Regions from separate parts of the Streptomyces sp. NPDC001135 genome, predicted to be linked through region 3. Evidence: riboswitches for the same ligand, from Rfam matches in the RefSeq annotation. Region 3 holds a riboswitch; each other region holds the start of a gene.
What was found. Region 3 has a riboswitch for S-adenosylmethionine ahead of thrC (threonine synthase). Riboswitches for the same ligand answer to the same signal wherever they lie in the genome.
Positions count from the first base shown of each region.

Region 1: linked by a shared signal. The riboswitch ahead of ACWC94_RS13485 (aminotransferase class V-fold PLP-dependent enzyme) and the one ahead of thrC (threonine synthase) in region 3 are both predicted to bind S-adenosylmethionine.
Region 2: linked by a shared signal. The riboswitch ahead of ACWC94_RS07255 (amino acid ABC transporter permease) and the one ahead of thrC (threonine synthase) in region 3 are both predicted to bind S-adenosylmethionine.

Region 1 covers NZ_JBSFKD010000008.1:236,168-240,416, forward strand. Annotated here, with positions in the region: gene ACWC94_RS13475 (rhomboid family intramembrane serine protease) at 1-349, shown strand, start outside; gene ACWC94_RS13480 (Lrp/AsnC family transcriptional regulator) at 346-627, shown strand; gene ACWC94_RS13485 (aminotransferase class V-fold PLP-dependent enzyme) at 1,202-2,578, opposite strand; SAM riboswitch class IV at 2,738-2,854, opposite strand; gene trpD (anthranilate phosphoribosyltransferase) at 2,929-3,993, opposite strand; gene qcrB (cytochrome bc1 complex cytochrome b subunit) at 4,112-4,249, opposite strand, start outside.
Region 2 covers NZ_JBSFKD010000004.1:47,166-51,414, reverse strand. Annotated here, with positions in the region: gene ACWC94_RS07265 (transporter substrate-binding domain-containing protein) at 1-199, opposite strand, end outside; gene ACWC94_RS07260 (amino acid ABC transporter ATP-binding protein) at 265-1,062, opposite strand; gene ACWC94_RS07255 (amino acid ABC transporter permease) at 1,059-2,039, opposite strand; SAM riboswitch class IV at 2,368-2,476, opposite strand; gene ACWC94_RS07250 (hypothetical protein) at 2,588-2,821, opposite strand; partial or broken gene ACWC94_RS07245 (hypothetical protein) at 2,871-2,918, opposite strand; gene ACWC94_RS07240 (hypothetical protein) at 3,034-3,792, opposite strand; gene ACWC94_RS07235 (vanadium-dependent haloperoxidase) at 4,163-4,249, opposite strand, start outside.
Region 3 covers NZ_JBSFKD010000001.1:142,302-146,550, reverse strand. Annotated here, with positions in the region: gene groL (chaperonin GroEL) at 1-232, opposite strand, end outside; gene ACWC94_RS00820 (cold-shock protein) at 579-782, opposite strand; gene ACWC94_RS00815 (MoaD/ThiS family protein) at 1,214-1,489, opposite strand; gene thrC (threonine synthase) at 1,486-2,769, opposite strand; SAM riboswitch class I at 2,787-2,929, opposite strand; gene ACWC94_RS00805 (glucosyl-3-phosphoglycerate synthase) at 3,100-4,044, shown strand; gene ACWC94_RS00800 (alpha,alpha-trehalose-phosphate synthase (UDP-forming)) at 4,134-4,249, shown strand, end outside.

The sequences.
Region 1 (4,249 bases), on a different contig from region 3:
CTACGCGGCCGCCAACGCCGCCTCCGAGCAGTCGCTGGTCGGCGCGTCCGGGGCGATCTCGGCGGTCCTCGGAGCGTTCCTCTACCTGTTCCCACGCGCCCGCGTGACCAGTCTTCTCCCCTTCCTGTTCTTCCTCCCGCTGCGGTTCCCGGCGTGGGTCGTGCTGCCGTTCTGGGCGGCGCTGCAGTGGGCGGCGGCACGGCAGGCCTCCAACGGCCCCGGGGTGGCGTATCTGGCCCACCTGGTCGGCTTCGGTCTGGGCTTCGGCTACGCATGGGTGCGCTACGGCCGTACAGCTAGAGTGAGGTCCGCCCCAGCTCCGGCACCCGAGGGAGAGAACCAGCCGTGATCACCGCGATCGTCCTCATCAAGACCAGCGTGGACCGGATCCCCGAGATCGCGGAACAGATCGCCGCGCTGGAGAGCGTCAGCGAGGTCTTCTCGGTCACCGGCACCTACGACCTGATCGCCATGGTCCGGGTCGGCCGGCACGAGGACCTGGCCGAGGTCATCCCCGGCCGGATCAGCAAGATCCCCGGCGTGGAGGCCACCGACACGCACGTCGCGTTCCGCACGTACTCCCAGCACGACCTGGAGGCCGCGTTCTCGATCGGCCTGGACAACTAGGCCCTGTCGTTTGGATCATCCCGGCGTCGCAGGGTCTGGCACGCACAACTGCCGCGTTGTCGGATCCCCCGGGTACGCCCGGTACGCGGGTGGCGGTCCACCGAGTGCTGCCATCGGCGCCCCGCCCGCGCGGTCCGCCCGCGTCCGCGCCGCCGGAGGAAACGAGCGCCTCGCCGCCGGGCAGGACGGTCCCGCGCCGGGGTGCGGGACGTCGTCGGAGGTGCCGGCGTGGGCGACGGCCCGTCCCGGGCAGCGCGCGGCAGAGGCCGTCCGGGACGCCGAGGCCGCCGACGGCGTGCCGTCGCGCCGGCGGCGCAGGGCGGCGGACGAGCCGGCTCCGCCGACGGCGGGGAACGCGCGCTCCTCCTGCGGCATCGGCGTGCCGCCGCCGGCCCTCTCCGTCCTCCCGGCCGGTCGCAGTCGCGCCGGCCGGGGCGGGTGCGGAGACCGGCCGCCGCGGACATCTCCGCCGCACCGGCCACTCAGCAGCGGGTGCCCGCGCGGACGGGCCGCCACTGACCGCCGGCGCCGGCCCGCGCGGCGGGGTCACCTACCGATCAGGCCGCGCTCCGGCTCAGACCGCCGGGACGCAGCGGCCGTCCTCTGTCCGGTACGTCCACTTCGCGCCCTCGGTCACCAGTTCCCTGACCGCGGTGACGAAGCGCTCGACGTGTTCGTCGGGGGTGCCCGCGCCGAAGCTGACACGGATGGCGTTGAGGGACTTCTCGCCCGGGGCGGCCTCGGGGGCGCCGCATTCGCCCTGGGTCTGGGGGTCGCCGCCGAGGAGGGTGCGCACCAGGGGGTGGGCGCAGAAGAGGCCGTCGCGGACGCCGATGCCGTACTCGGCGGAGAGCGCCGCGGCGAAGTGGGAGCTGTTCCAGCCCTCGACGACGAAGGAGATGACGCCGACGCGCGGGGCGTCGTCGCCGAAGAGGGACAACACCTTCACCTGCGGGATCTCGGCGAGGCCCGCGCGGACCCGGGCGATCAGGTGCTGTTCGCGGGCGACCAGGGTGTCCCAGCCGGCCTCGGTGAGCGCCTTGCAGGCCGATGCGATGGAGTAGGCGCCGATCACGTTGGGCGACCCCGCTTCATGCCGCGCGGCGCTCTCGTGCCACTCCACGTCCACACCGCCGTCCTGACGCCGGGTCACCTTGCGGCTGGCACCGCCGCCCGCGAGGTACGGCTCTGCCGCACGCAGCCAGTCGGCGCGGCCGGCCAGGACACCGGAGCCGAAGGGGGCGTACAGCTTGTGACCCGAGAAGGCGATCCAGTCGACGTCCAGGTCGCGGACGGACACGGGGTGGTGCGGGGCCAGTTGGGCGGCGTCCAGGACGATGCGGGCGCCGTGCGCGTGCGCCGCCGCCGCCAGTTCGCGGACCGGCCACAGCTCACCGGTGACGTTGGAGGCGCCGGTGACACAGACCAGGGCCGGGCCGTAGCCCCCTTCAACGGACACGGTGCGGTCGGCGAGGGCGCGCTCCAGGGTCTCGACGGCCTGCCGCGGGGTGCGCGGGGCGTCGAGGCAGGTGACCTTCGCGTCCTGCCAGGGCAGCAGGGAGGCGTGGTGCTCGGTCTCGAAGACGAAGACCTGGCAGTCGGCGGGGAGGGCACGGGCCAGCAGGTTCAGGGAGTCGGTGGTGGACCGGGTGAAGATCAGCTGGTCGTCGGTCCGGCAGTCCAGGAACTCCGAGACCGTCCTGCGGGCGTTCTCGAACAGGTCGGTGGAGAGCTGGGAGAGGTAGCCGGCGCCCCGGTGGACGCTGCCGTAGTAGGGGGCGTAGGCCGCCACGTCGTCCCAGACGCGCTGGAGGGCGGGGGCGCTGGCCGCGTAGTCGAGGGCCGCGTAGGTGACCTCGCCACCGGTGACGAGCGGGACGGTGACATCCCTGCCCAGAACGGGCAGAGGCGCACAAACGGACTGGTCGGCGGCAGCGGTGAAGACGGACATGGGGAACTCCCGTGAGGAACGTACGCCCCGGGGCGTACGAAGAAGAGAAAAAGGGTGTGCGGAGGCGGGGCTCGGCGGCCCTATCGCATTCGCTTGCTCACGGAAGACTCCCTCGGACGACCAGGACCCCTGGCCCCACACTTCTCCAAGCGTGCGAGGGGTCCGCGCTTGCCGTAGACCTCGCTGCCTACGGCCTGGTCCTCACCCGGGGCACCCCGCCACGGACGGAGGGTTGCCGGACAGTCGGCCGGGGCCTCATGACTGTCACTCATGACCTGCTCAGGAACGTACGTGAAGTGATCGCGGTCCCGCAACCCGTGTCCGCATCGCGGGACCGCACCCTGCGTGTCTCAGGCGTTGCTGGCCGCCACCCAGCGATCCAGTGTCCGCTTCGCCGCACCGGAGTCGATCGACTCCGCCGCCCGGTCCATCCCGGCCCGCAGCTGCTCGGCCAGCGGCGCGTCCGTCGGCCGCAGCGCGACGAGCGCCGCCGCCGAGTTCAGCAGCACCGCGTCCCGCACGGCCCCCGTCTCACCGTCGAGCAGCCGGCGAGCGACCTCCGCGTTGTACGACGCGTCCGCGCCGCGCAGGGCCTCCACGGGGACGAGGCCGAGGCCGACGTCCCTCGGGTCGAAGGACTCCTCGGCGACCTTGCCGTCCCGGACCACCCACACCCGTGAGGTGGCGGTCGTGGTCAGCTCGTCCAGACCGTCGTCGCCGCGGAAGACCAGGGAGGAGTTGCCGCGCTCGGCGAGGACACCGGCCACGATGGGCGCCATCCGGGGGTCCGCCACGCCGACGGCCTGGGACCGCACCTTCGCGGGGTTGGTCAGCGGGCCGAGCACGTTGAAGGTCGTGCGGATGCCCAACTGGCCGCGTGCCGCGGCCACATGGCGCAGCGCCGGGTGGAACTTCACCGCGAAGCAGAAGGTGATGCCGGCCTCTTCGGCGACCTGCGGGACCCGTTCCAGCGGGAGGTTCAGATTGACGCCCAGCTTCTCCAGCACGTCCGAGGCACCCGACGCCGAGGACGCGGCCCGGTTGCCGTGCTTGACGACCTTCGCCCCGGTGCCGGCGACGACGATCGACGACATCGTGGAGATGTTCACCGTCTTGGCACCGTCACCGCCCGTGCCGACGATGTCGACGGCCGGTCCCGGCACCTCGATCACGTTCGCGTGCTCGTACATCGCGCGCACGAGCCCGCTGATCTCCTCGACCGTCTCGCCCTTGGCACGCAGCGCCACGGCGAAGCCCGCGATCTGCGCGTCCGTCGCCTCTCCGCGCATGATCCGGTCCATGGCCCATGCCGTGGCGTCCGCGCTCTGGTCGCGGCCCTCCAGCAGGGCGTTCAGTACCGCGGGCCAGGAACGGCCCGCCGCGGTGTCGCCTCCAGCGGGGGTCACAGCGCTCATCAGCCGCTCCTGGTGTCGTAAGAACAGTGTGTTCCCACCCTATCCAGCCGCGGGCACGGCGAAGGGCCCCGTCCGCAACCCGGACGGGGCCCCTCGGTGTGGCGTGGCGACGCGGGGATCAGTGGTGGCCGTGGCCGCTCGTGATCTCCTTGTACTCCTCGACGGTCGGCTTCGGGATCTGGTTGTCGTCGCCGTAGTAGGCGTTGGACAGCTTCACCCGGAGCTTCTCCGAGGCCTTGACCTTGCGCTCGACACC
Region 2 (4,249 bases), on a different contig from region 3:
CGGAGACCTTGATGGTGGTCTGGGTGGCGGCGCCGTTGGAGACACGTCCGATGACGACCTCGCCGGACTTGGCGGCTTCGGTGGTGGTGGCCGCGTCGCTGTTGCCACCGCAGGCGGCGAGCCCGGTGGCCAGGGAGGCGACGGCGGTCGCCGCGGTGATGCCGCGCATCAGGCTGCGTCGGGAGAAGTGGGTGGGCATGGCCGTTCCTTGTCGCTGAAGGTGATGAGGGTGGCGTGGGGGGGAGGTCTGGGGGATGCGGCGGATCAGAGGACCTTGCTGAGGAAGTCCCGGGTCCGCTCGTGCCGCGGCTTGTCGAGGACCTCGGAGGGCGGGCCCTGCTCGATGACCTTGCCGCCGTCGATGAAGACGACCCGGTCGGCGATCTCGCGGGCGAAGCCGATCTCGTGGGTGACGATGACGAGGGTGGTGCCGCTGCTCGCCAGGTCCTTGATGACGGCGAGGACTTCACCGACCAGTTCGGGATCGAGGGCGGAGGTGGGCTCGTCGAAGAGGATGACGCCGGGGCGCAGCGCGAGGGCGCGGGCGATGGCGACGCGCTGCTGCTGGCCGCCGGAGAGCTGGCGCGGGTAGGCGCCGGTCTTGTCCGCGAGACCGACCCGGACGAGCAACTCGCGGGCCAGTTCCCGAGCTTCGGGCTTGGTGAGCTGCCCGGTCGCGACCGGGGCGGCGGCCACGTTGTCCCGCACGGTCAGATGCGGGAAGAGATTGAAGTTCTGGAAGACGAAGCCGATCCGGCCGCGCTGGGTGAGGATGGCCCGCTCGCTGAGCTCCTTGAGCCGGTCGCCCTGCCGCTTCACGCCGACCAGCTCGCCGTTGATACTGACGTACCCGATCTCGGGCTTCTCCAGGTGGTTGATGACGCGCAGCAGGGTGGACTTGCCGGAGCCGGAGGGGCCCAGGATGACGGTGACCTCGCCGGGGCGGACGGTCAGGTCGACGCCGTCCAGTACCCGGTGGGTGCCGTACCACTTGTGCACGTCGTGGACCTCGACGGTGGCGGCCTCGACGTCCGCCAGGGCTTCGAGCGTCTCGGCGGTCATACGGCGGCCTCCCGGCGTATACGGGCCCGCAGGTCGGAAAGACCGGTGCGGAGTTTCTGCAGCGGCGTCGGCGGCAGGCTGCGGGTGGCACCGCGGGCGTAGTACCGCTCGACGTAGAACTGGATGACGGACACGATGCTGGTCAGGATCAGGTACCAGACGGTGACGACCAGCAGCAGCGGCACGATGTCGCCGGGGTAGGTGGCGCCCATGGTCTGCGCGGAGCCGAACAGGTCGAGCAGGGAGACGTAGAAGACCAGCGAGGTGCCCTTGATCAGGCCGATGAGCTGGTTGACGTAGTTCGGGATGATCGTGCGCAGCGCCTGCGGGAAGACGATCCTCCGGAACTGGTAGCCCTTCGGCAGGCCGAGCGCGGCGGCCGCCTCGTGCTGGCCCTGGTCGACGGAGAGGATGCCGCCGCGTACCACCTCGGCCGCGTAGGCGGCCTCGTTGAGGCTGAGGCCGACGACGGCGACGGCCATGTCGGTGGCGAGTCTCGACTCGTCGAAGGAGAAGAAGGCCGGGCCGAAGGGGATGCCGACGCTCAACGTCTTGTACAGGGCGCTGAAGTTGTAGAGGAAGATCAGCACCACGATGAGCGGGATGGAGCGCAGCGCCCAGACGTAGGTCCAGCTGACCGCGCGCAGCACCGGGCTCTTCGAGAGCCGGCCCAGTGCGAGCACGATGCCGCCGACAAGGCCCAGCACCGCACTGTAGGCGGTGACTTCGAGGGTGATCAGCAGGCCGTCGAGGATGGTGGGGCGCAGGAACCAGTAGCTCCAGCGGTCCCACTGGTAGAAGGGGTTGGTGACCAGTCCGTGCGCGAACTGGGCGACCAGGACCAGCACGACCGCGGTGAGGATCCAGCGGCCTGGCCGCCGCAGCGGAAGAACCCGCTGGGCCGTGAGAGCTTTTGACGGTTCGTCGATGGTCGGCGCCTCGGCGAGCGTGACGGTGGCACCAGGGGGTTCACTCATGGTGGGCTCCGGCTGGGGTGGGCACACACCCCGGAAGCACGGCAGCATGCGGCGGGGCACACGACGGCTAGGTACCGGGGGCGGGGAGGGCAAGGGGGCACACCGCGAGCGCGGTGTGGGTCAGGACGTGCGGGGGCTGCGGGGAGGTGTCAGCCCCGACAGCGGGCGCGGCCCGGTGCGGTACACAGTGCGCTGCTCACGCGGAGCAGATCGACGGCACGATCAGCGACGAGCAGGTTCGCGTACGACGGTACGCAGCCCGGGGAGCGGCGGGCGGCCGTCCTGGGAGCTGCGTACATGGCGTCACCGTCACTGTTCCGGCCCTGGGGCCTCGCGCTTACCGAAACTTCATCGGCCGGGTCGTCACCTGGGGCACCCCACCGCGGCGGGAGGGTTGCCGGTCAGCAAGCCAGGGCTTGTCGCTGACGCTCATGACCGTTCTGGGCAGTAGTTAAGGCAACGGCCCGAACTTTTGTCAACGCCGGTCCACCAGGTGAACGGCCGGCGGTAAGGAGTCTGGGTATTGAACCTGTGCCGGCCCAGGCCGGTCAGTCCGGATACTCCGGTCCGACCGCGGTGCGGGCACCGAGCGCCTTTCCCCTGCCCCGGCCGAGTTCACGCCGGTACCCGCCGAGCAGACCGGATTCCTCGAGCTGTGTCACCTCACGGAAGCGCGAGCCCGGAGCGACGGCGGTCACCAGCGGGGCGACGAACAGCGCGTCGGTCGGGCAGTACGCCTCGCACTGGAAGCAGGTCTGGCAGCTGTCCTGTCGCGCGATCAACGGAACGCCGTCGGCCGCGATCGAAGACGCGCGTCGGGCACACCTCGATGCACCGGTCGCAGGCGATGCAGCGGTCCGGCTCGGCGATCCCGATCACGCGGCTCGCCCTCCGCTCGTGACCAGCGCCCGCGACGCCGGCTCCGGACCTCGTCGAGCCCACCGTTGAGCAGCCGACAGTGCCGGGCCGGATCCTGCGTCGGCCGGTCGGCCCGCTAGTGCATGCCGCGCGATTCGGTGCGCTGCAGTGCCGCGTGGTACGTCCAGCGGCCGTGGGCCGCCATCGCGGCCGCTTCCCTGGCCCGGAGGAGTTCCTCACCGCTCGCCCCCGGCCCTTCGCGGACCGCGGACCGCGTCCCGTGCAGCGACCGCAGAGCCGGCTCGAGACGGTCGGTGTGCCGCAGGGAGGTGCGGTCGTACGGCAGGACCTCGCGCTGGACGGCGGCGACGACCTCGCCGTGACCTACGTTCACGGCACCGGTCGGGCGGAGGCCGGCCGTCCCCACGGCCGCCCGCAGCCCACGGCCCGGACGGACCCGCCGGGTGGCGAACTCGGCGGCGCCCCGGCCGGCCCAGCTCCCCGAGGACGCCGCCCACGCGGCGTCGTGGCTGCCGCCTACGGTGAAGCCGCCGCAGATCAGCCCGCGGGTCGCGGTGTCGCCGGCCGCGCACAGGCCGGGGACGTCGGTCGAGAGATCGACTTCGATGTAGATCTGCGGGAGCTCCAGGGCCAGGAGCGACTCGATCTCTTCTGCCGTTTCCTGCGGGACATCGGTCGACGGCTGGGAAAGCCGGTACTGATGGATTTGGAGGGCGATTACGGTCCGGCTCGTCGTCTGCCGAGGCAGAGCAGGGCTTGGGTGTGGCGTTTGCGCCGCCAGCTGGTCGGAGACGCCGAGGTTGCCTTCGGGGATCCCCGGGGAACGCAGACAGCCGAAAGCGCCGAGCCGGTAGTCGACCGAGACGACGATCATGGCGTCTGACCGACTGGTCGGGCGATCCGATCGGCGGTTCGAACCTCCTGCAGGCCCACGGTGTGGAGGTACCCACGGGGACTCGAGCGAGGCCCCCGGCTGCGGGTCCGTCGACAGTGACGGGCCCGCGCTCAGCGACCTGGGGCGACCCGGTGGGCCCGACCGCGACAGTCATTCAGTCAGTGCGTCGCGGGGACAGGAAGCCAGGACTTCCTGCGGGCAGACATCCTGCCTGCCGGCGAGCAGCTGCGGGCCCTCGGCGCGGAGGATGGCCGCCCTCTGAGCATGGCCCGAGCCAGTGGTACCCGATGCGCCGGGACCACTGGCTTCTCAGCCCTACCATGTGCATGGTTGCAGCGTGGCGGTGCGGTCAGAGCCGACCCGCCACGAAGTCGGCCACCTGGGTGCCGAGTTGCTGGCCCGCGCGGTTGTCGAGGGAGGTGTGCTGGCCGGACCA
Region 3 (4,249 bases):
TGGCGACTTCCTTGACCAGCTCGGCGCCGATCTTCTCGTACGGGTCCTCGAGCTCGATCTCCTTGGCGATGGAGACACCATCGTTGGTGATCGTGGGGGCGCCCCACTTCTTCTCGAGGACGACGTTGCGGCCCTTGGGGCCGAGCGTCACCTTGACGGCGTCCGCGAGCTGGTTCATGCCGCGCTCGAGGCCGCGCCGCGCCTCCTCGTCGAACGCGATGATCTTGGCCATGTGAAGTGGTCCCTCCAGGACTGGGGGTGATTCCTTCGGACCGCGCCCGCGCCCGCGACGGACGGCTCGCCGGCCGCGTGGTTCCTTGCCCCACTTGGCCTGCGGGCCTCACCGACCCGGTCCTTCTTTGTCACTCTCACCTTCAGAGTGCTAACGCCAATGATTAGCACTCGGCATGCCCGAGTGCAAGGCGCACCCGCGAAGCGGGTTCGTTGAGGGGTGGTGGTCGGGTGGCGGGCGGGAGCAAGCGGCTCGGCGGGATCGGCCCGGGGCGAAGGGGGGCAGTCCGGACACGGCGAAGGGCCCGCACCCTGTGCGAGGTGCGGGCCCTTCGTGCGAAAGACGTTCAGGCGCTGAGGCGGACCATGTCGGCCTGCGGGCCCTTCTGGCCCTGCGAGATCTCGAACTCCACCCGCTGGCCCTCTTCCAGGGTGCGGTAGCCGTCCATCTGAATGGCGCTGTAGTGGACGAAGACGTCCGCACCACCGTCGACCGCGATGAAGCCGTACCCCTTCTCCGCGTTGAACCACTTGACGGTGCCCTGAGCCATGCCTAACTCCCCTATTACTGGCCCTTGCACAGATCCACACTTCGCGGATCCGGGTCAGACCTCACCCCCCATTGGTCGGGGGCGTGCGCCGGAACGCGTCGACCGCGGCTGAATGTATCTGTCCAACTGCCGTCTGCAACAGGTCAATCGGACGAGAATTCTGGACGTGAACGGTCCGAAATGTGGTGAGAATTCACCTGACTTCGGGGCAAGTCGGGCCCCGTAAAGGTTACAAAAGCCGCATAAAACCCCCGCACTTTGGCTGCTTCTTGCGGGGTGCGCGGCATGAAATCCAGGGCTTACGACCCGGAGGCCGTGCCCAGGTTCCCCAACTGTACCGCGCTCAATCACGCAGAATTGCCCCCTCCGCTTCTCTCACGGAGGAGGCAATTCCATGAACAATCGGTAACTGAAGTTACCCAAGGTAACGATCAGCCGCCGGCGACCGCCGGAATGATGGAGACACCGGCCCCGTCCGGGGTGGCGGTCTCAAGGCCCCGCTCGAAGCGGACGTCGTCGTCGTTGACGTAGACGTTCACGAACCGGCGCAGCTTGCCCTGGTCGTCCAGGACACGGGCGGCGATCCCGGTGTGGTTCTTCTCCAGGTCCTCGATGACCTCGGCGAGGGTCGCCCCCTCGGCGGCGACCTCGGCCTGCCCGCCGGTGTAGGTGCGCAGGATGGTGGGGATGCGAACGGTCACGCTCATGCGAGGCCAGCCTCTCGGAAAGAGTCCAGGTTGGGGCGGATGGTGGCGGTGAGGCCGGTCCCGGCCACCGCGTCGAGGGTCTTCAGGCCGTCACCGGTGTTGAGGACGACCGTGGTCTTCGCCGGATCCAGGAGGCCGTCCTTGAGCAGCTTGCGGGTGACGCCGACGGTCACACCGCCCGCCGTCTCCGCGAAGATGCCCTCGGTGCGGGCCAGCAGCTTGATCGCGTCGACGACTTCCTCGTCCGTGACGTCCTCCACGGCACCGCCGGTGCGCCGGGCGATGTCCAGGACGTAGGGGCCGTCGGCCGGGTTGCCGATGGCGAGGGACTTGGCGATGGTGTTCGGCTTCTGGGGCCGTACGACGTCGTGGCCGGCCTTGAAGGCGGTCGACACCGGGGAGCAGCCCTCGGCCTGCGCGCCGAAGATCCTGTACGGCCTGTCCTCGACCAGACCGAGCTTGATCAGCTCCTGCAGACCCTTGTCGATCTTCGTGAGCTGGGAGCCGGAGGCGATCGGGACGACGATCTGGTCGGGCAGCCGCCAGCCGAGCTGCTCGCAGATCTCGTACGCGAGGGTCTTGGAGCCCTCCGCGTAGTACGGCCGCAGGTTGACGTTGACGAAACCCCAGCCCTCGCCGGCCGGGTCGCCGATCAGCTCGGAGCAGAAGCGGTTCACGTCGTCGTAGTTGCCCTCGATGCCCACCAGCTCGCCGCCGTAGACCGCGGCCATGACGACCTTGCCCTGCTCCAGGTCGTGCGGGATGAACACGCAGGAGCGGAACCCGGCCCGGGCCGCGGCGGCGCCGACGGCACCGGCCAGGTTGCCGGTGGAGGAGCAGGAGAGCGTGGTGAAGCCGAAGGCGCGGGCGGCCTCCAGGGCCTGGGCGACGACGCGGTCCTTGAAGGAGTGGGTCGGGTTGCCGGAGTCGTCCTTGACGAACAGGCCGCCGGTGACGCCGAGTTCGGCGGCGAGGTTGTCGGCCTTGACGAGCTCGGTCCAGCCCGGGTTCAGGTTCGGCTTGCCGGCCACATCGGCCGGGACGGGCAGCAGCGGCGCGTAACGCCAGATGTTCGCGGGGCCGGCCTCGATACGGCGGCGCAGCTCTTCGGTGTCGTAGCCGGAGAAGTCGTAGGCGATCTCCAGCGGGCCGAAACACTCCTCGCAGGCGAACACCGGGCCGAGCGGGACGCGGTGACCGCACTCGCGACAGCTCAGGGCCGCGGCGGGACCGAGGTCGACGGTGGAACTGCTGGTGCTTGCAACTGTCTGCACAGCCATGGAGGCGAGGCCCTTTCTCCTCATCTTCCTCACGACGCACCTCGCCGTGAGACGGATTTGGCACCTTCCCTAGCCGGGAGCCTCGCTGGAGAACGAGAAACCGGCTGGAGGGTTGCCGGGGCTTCATCGGGCCGTGTCCCTCTGCCCCTCTGGATGAGCGGTATGCAGTTGTTGAACTCATTGAACGCGGAACGACCCCCGACATGCGATGGTCACCGGCGTTGTTCAAGACTGTAACCGACGGCCAGGACAGTTGAGATAGTCGTCCAAAGCGCGAGATGGATCACACGGCTCACCCGTGTGGTCACGAACAGTGAGGAGTCGCAGACCGTGCTGGAAGAAGTCGAGCGCTGGCTGGCCACCCGCTCCTGGTCCGTGACCGATCGCCCTCTCCACCGGATCCTGTCCGCCAAACAGCGCACGGGCCAGACGATCAGCGTCGTCCTGCCCGCCCTCAACGAGGAGGAGACGGTCGGCGACATCGTCGCGGTCATCCGTCACGACCTCGTGGAGCAGGTGCCGCTCGTCGACGAGATCGTCGTCGTCGACTCCGGCTCCACCGACCGCACCTCCGAGGTCGCCGCCGCCGCGGGCGCCCGGGTCGTTCACCGCGACGAGATCCTGCCCCGCGTCCCCGCCGTCCCCGGAAAGGGTGAAGTGCTGTGGCGCTCCCTGCTGGTGACCGGCGGGGACATCCTCTGTTTCATCGACGCCGACCTGAAGGAGTTCTCCTCCGACTTCGTCTCCGGGATCGTCGGCCCGCTGCTCACCGAGCCGGACGTGGACCTGGTCAAGGCGATGTACGACCGTCCGCTCGCCGGGTCCGCCGGGCAGGGCGGCCGGGTCACCGAGCTGATGGCCCGCCCCCTGCTGAACATGCACTGGCCGCAGCTGGCCGGTTTCGTGCAGCCGCTCGGCGGGGAGTACGCGGCCCGCCGCTCGCTCCTGGAGCAGCTGCCGTTCCCCGTCGGCTACGGCGTGGAGCTGGGCATGCTGGTGGACGCGCTGCACCTGGTGGGTCTGGACGCGCTGGCCCAGGTCGATGTCGGGGTCCGCAAACACCGGCACCAGGACGGGCAGGCGCTGGGCCGGATGGCGGCGGCGATCTACCGCACGGCCCAGCTCCGGCTGGCCCGGGGGCATCTGATCCGGCCGTCGCTGACCCAGTTCGAGCGGGGCGAGGACGGCTTCGAACCGCGCACCTACTCGGTGGACACCGAGGAACGGCCACCGATGGTGGAGATCGCGGAGTACCCCGAACGCAAGGTGGCCTGAGGCCGGATGTGGCCGGGGTTCGTATACGGCCGCGTCACGGGGCGTAGCCGTACGTTTGAGCGTTTCCGGGCCGGGCTAGGTTGAGGACCATGGCTTCCACGCAGGGTGCTGAGGTACTGGTCGCGTCCAATCGCGGCCCGGTTTCGTACACGGTGGACGAGCACGGCTCGCTGCACGCCAGGCGGGGCGGCGGCGGACTGGTCTC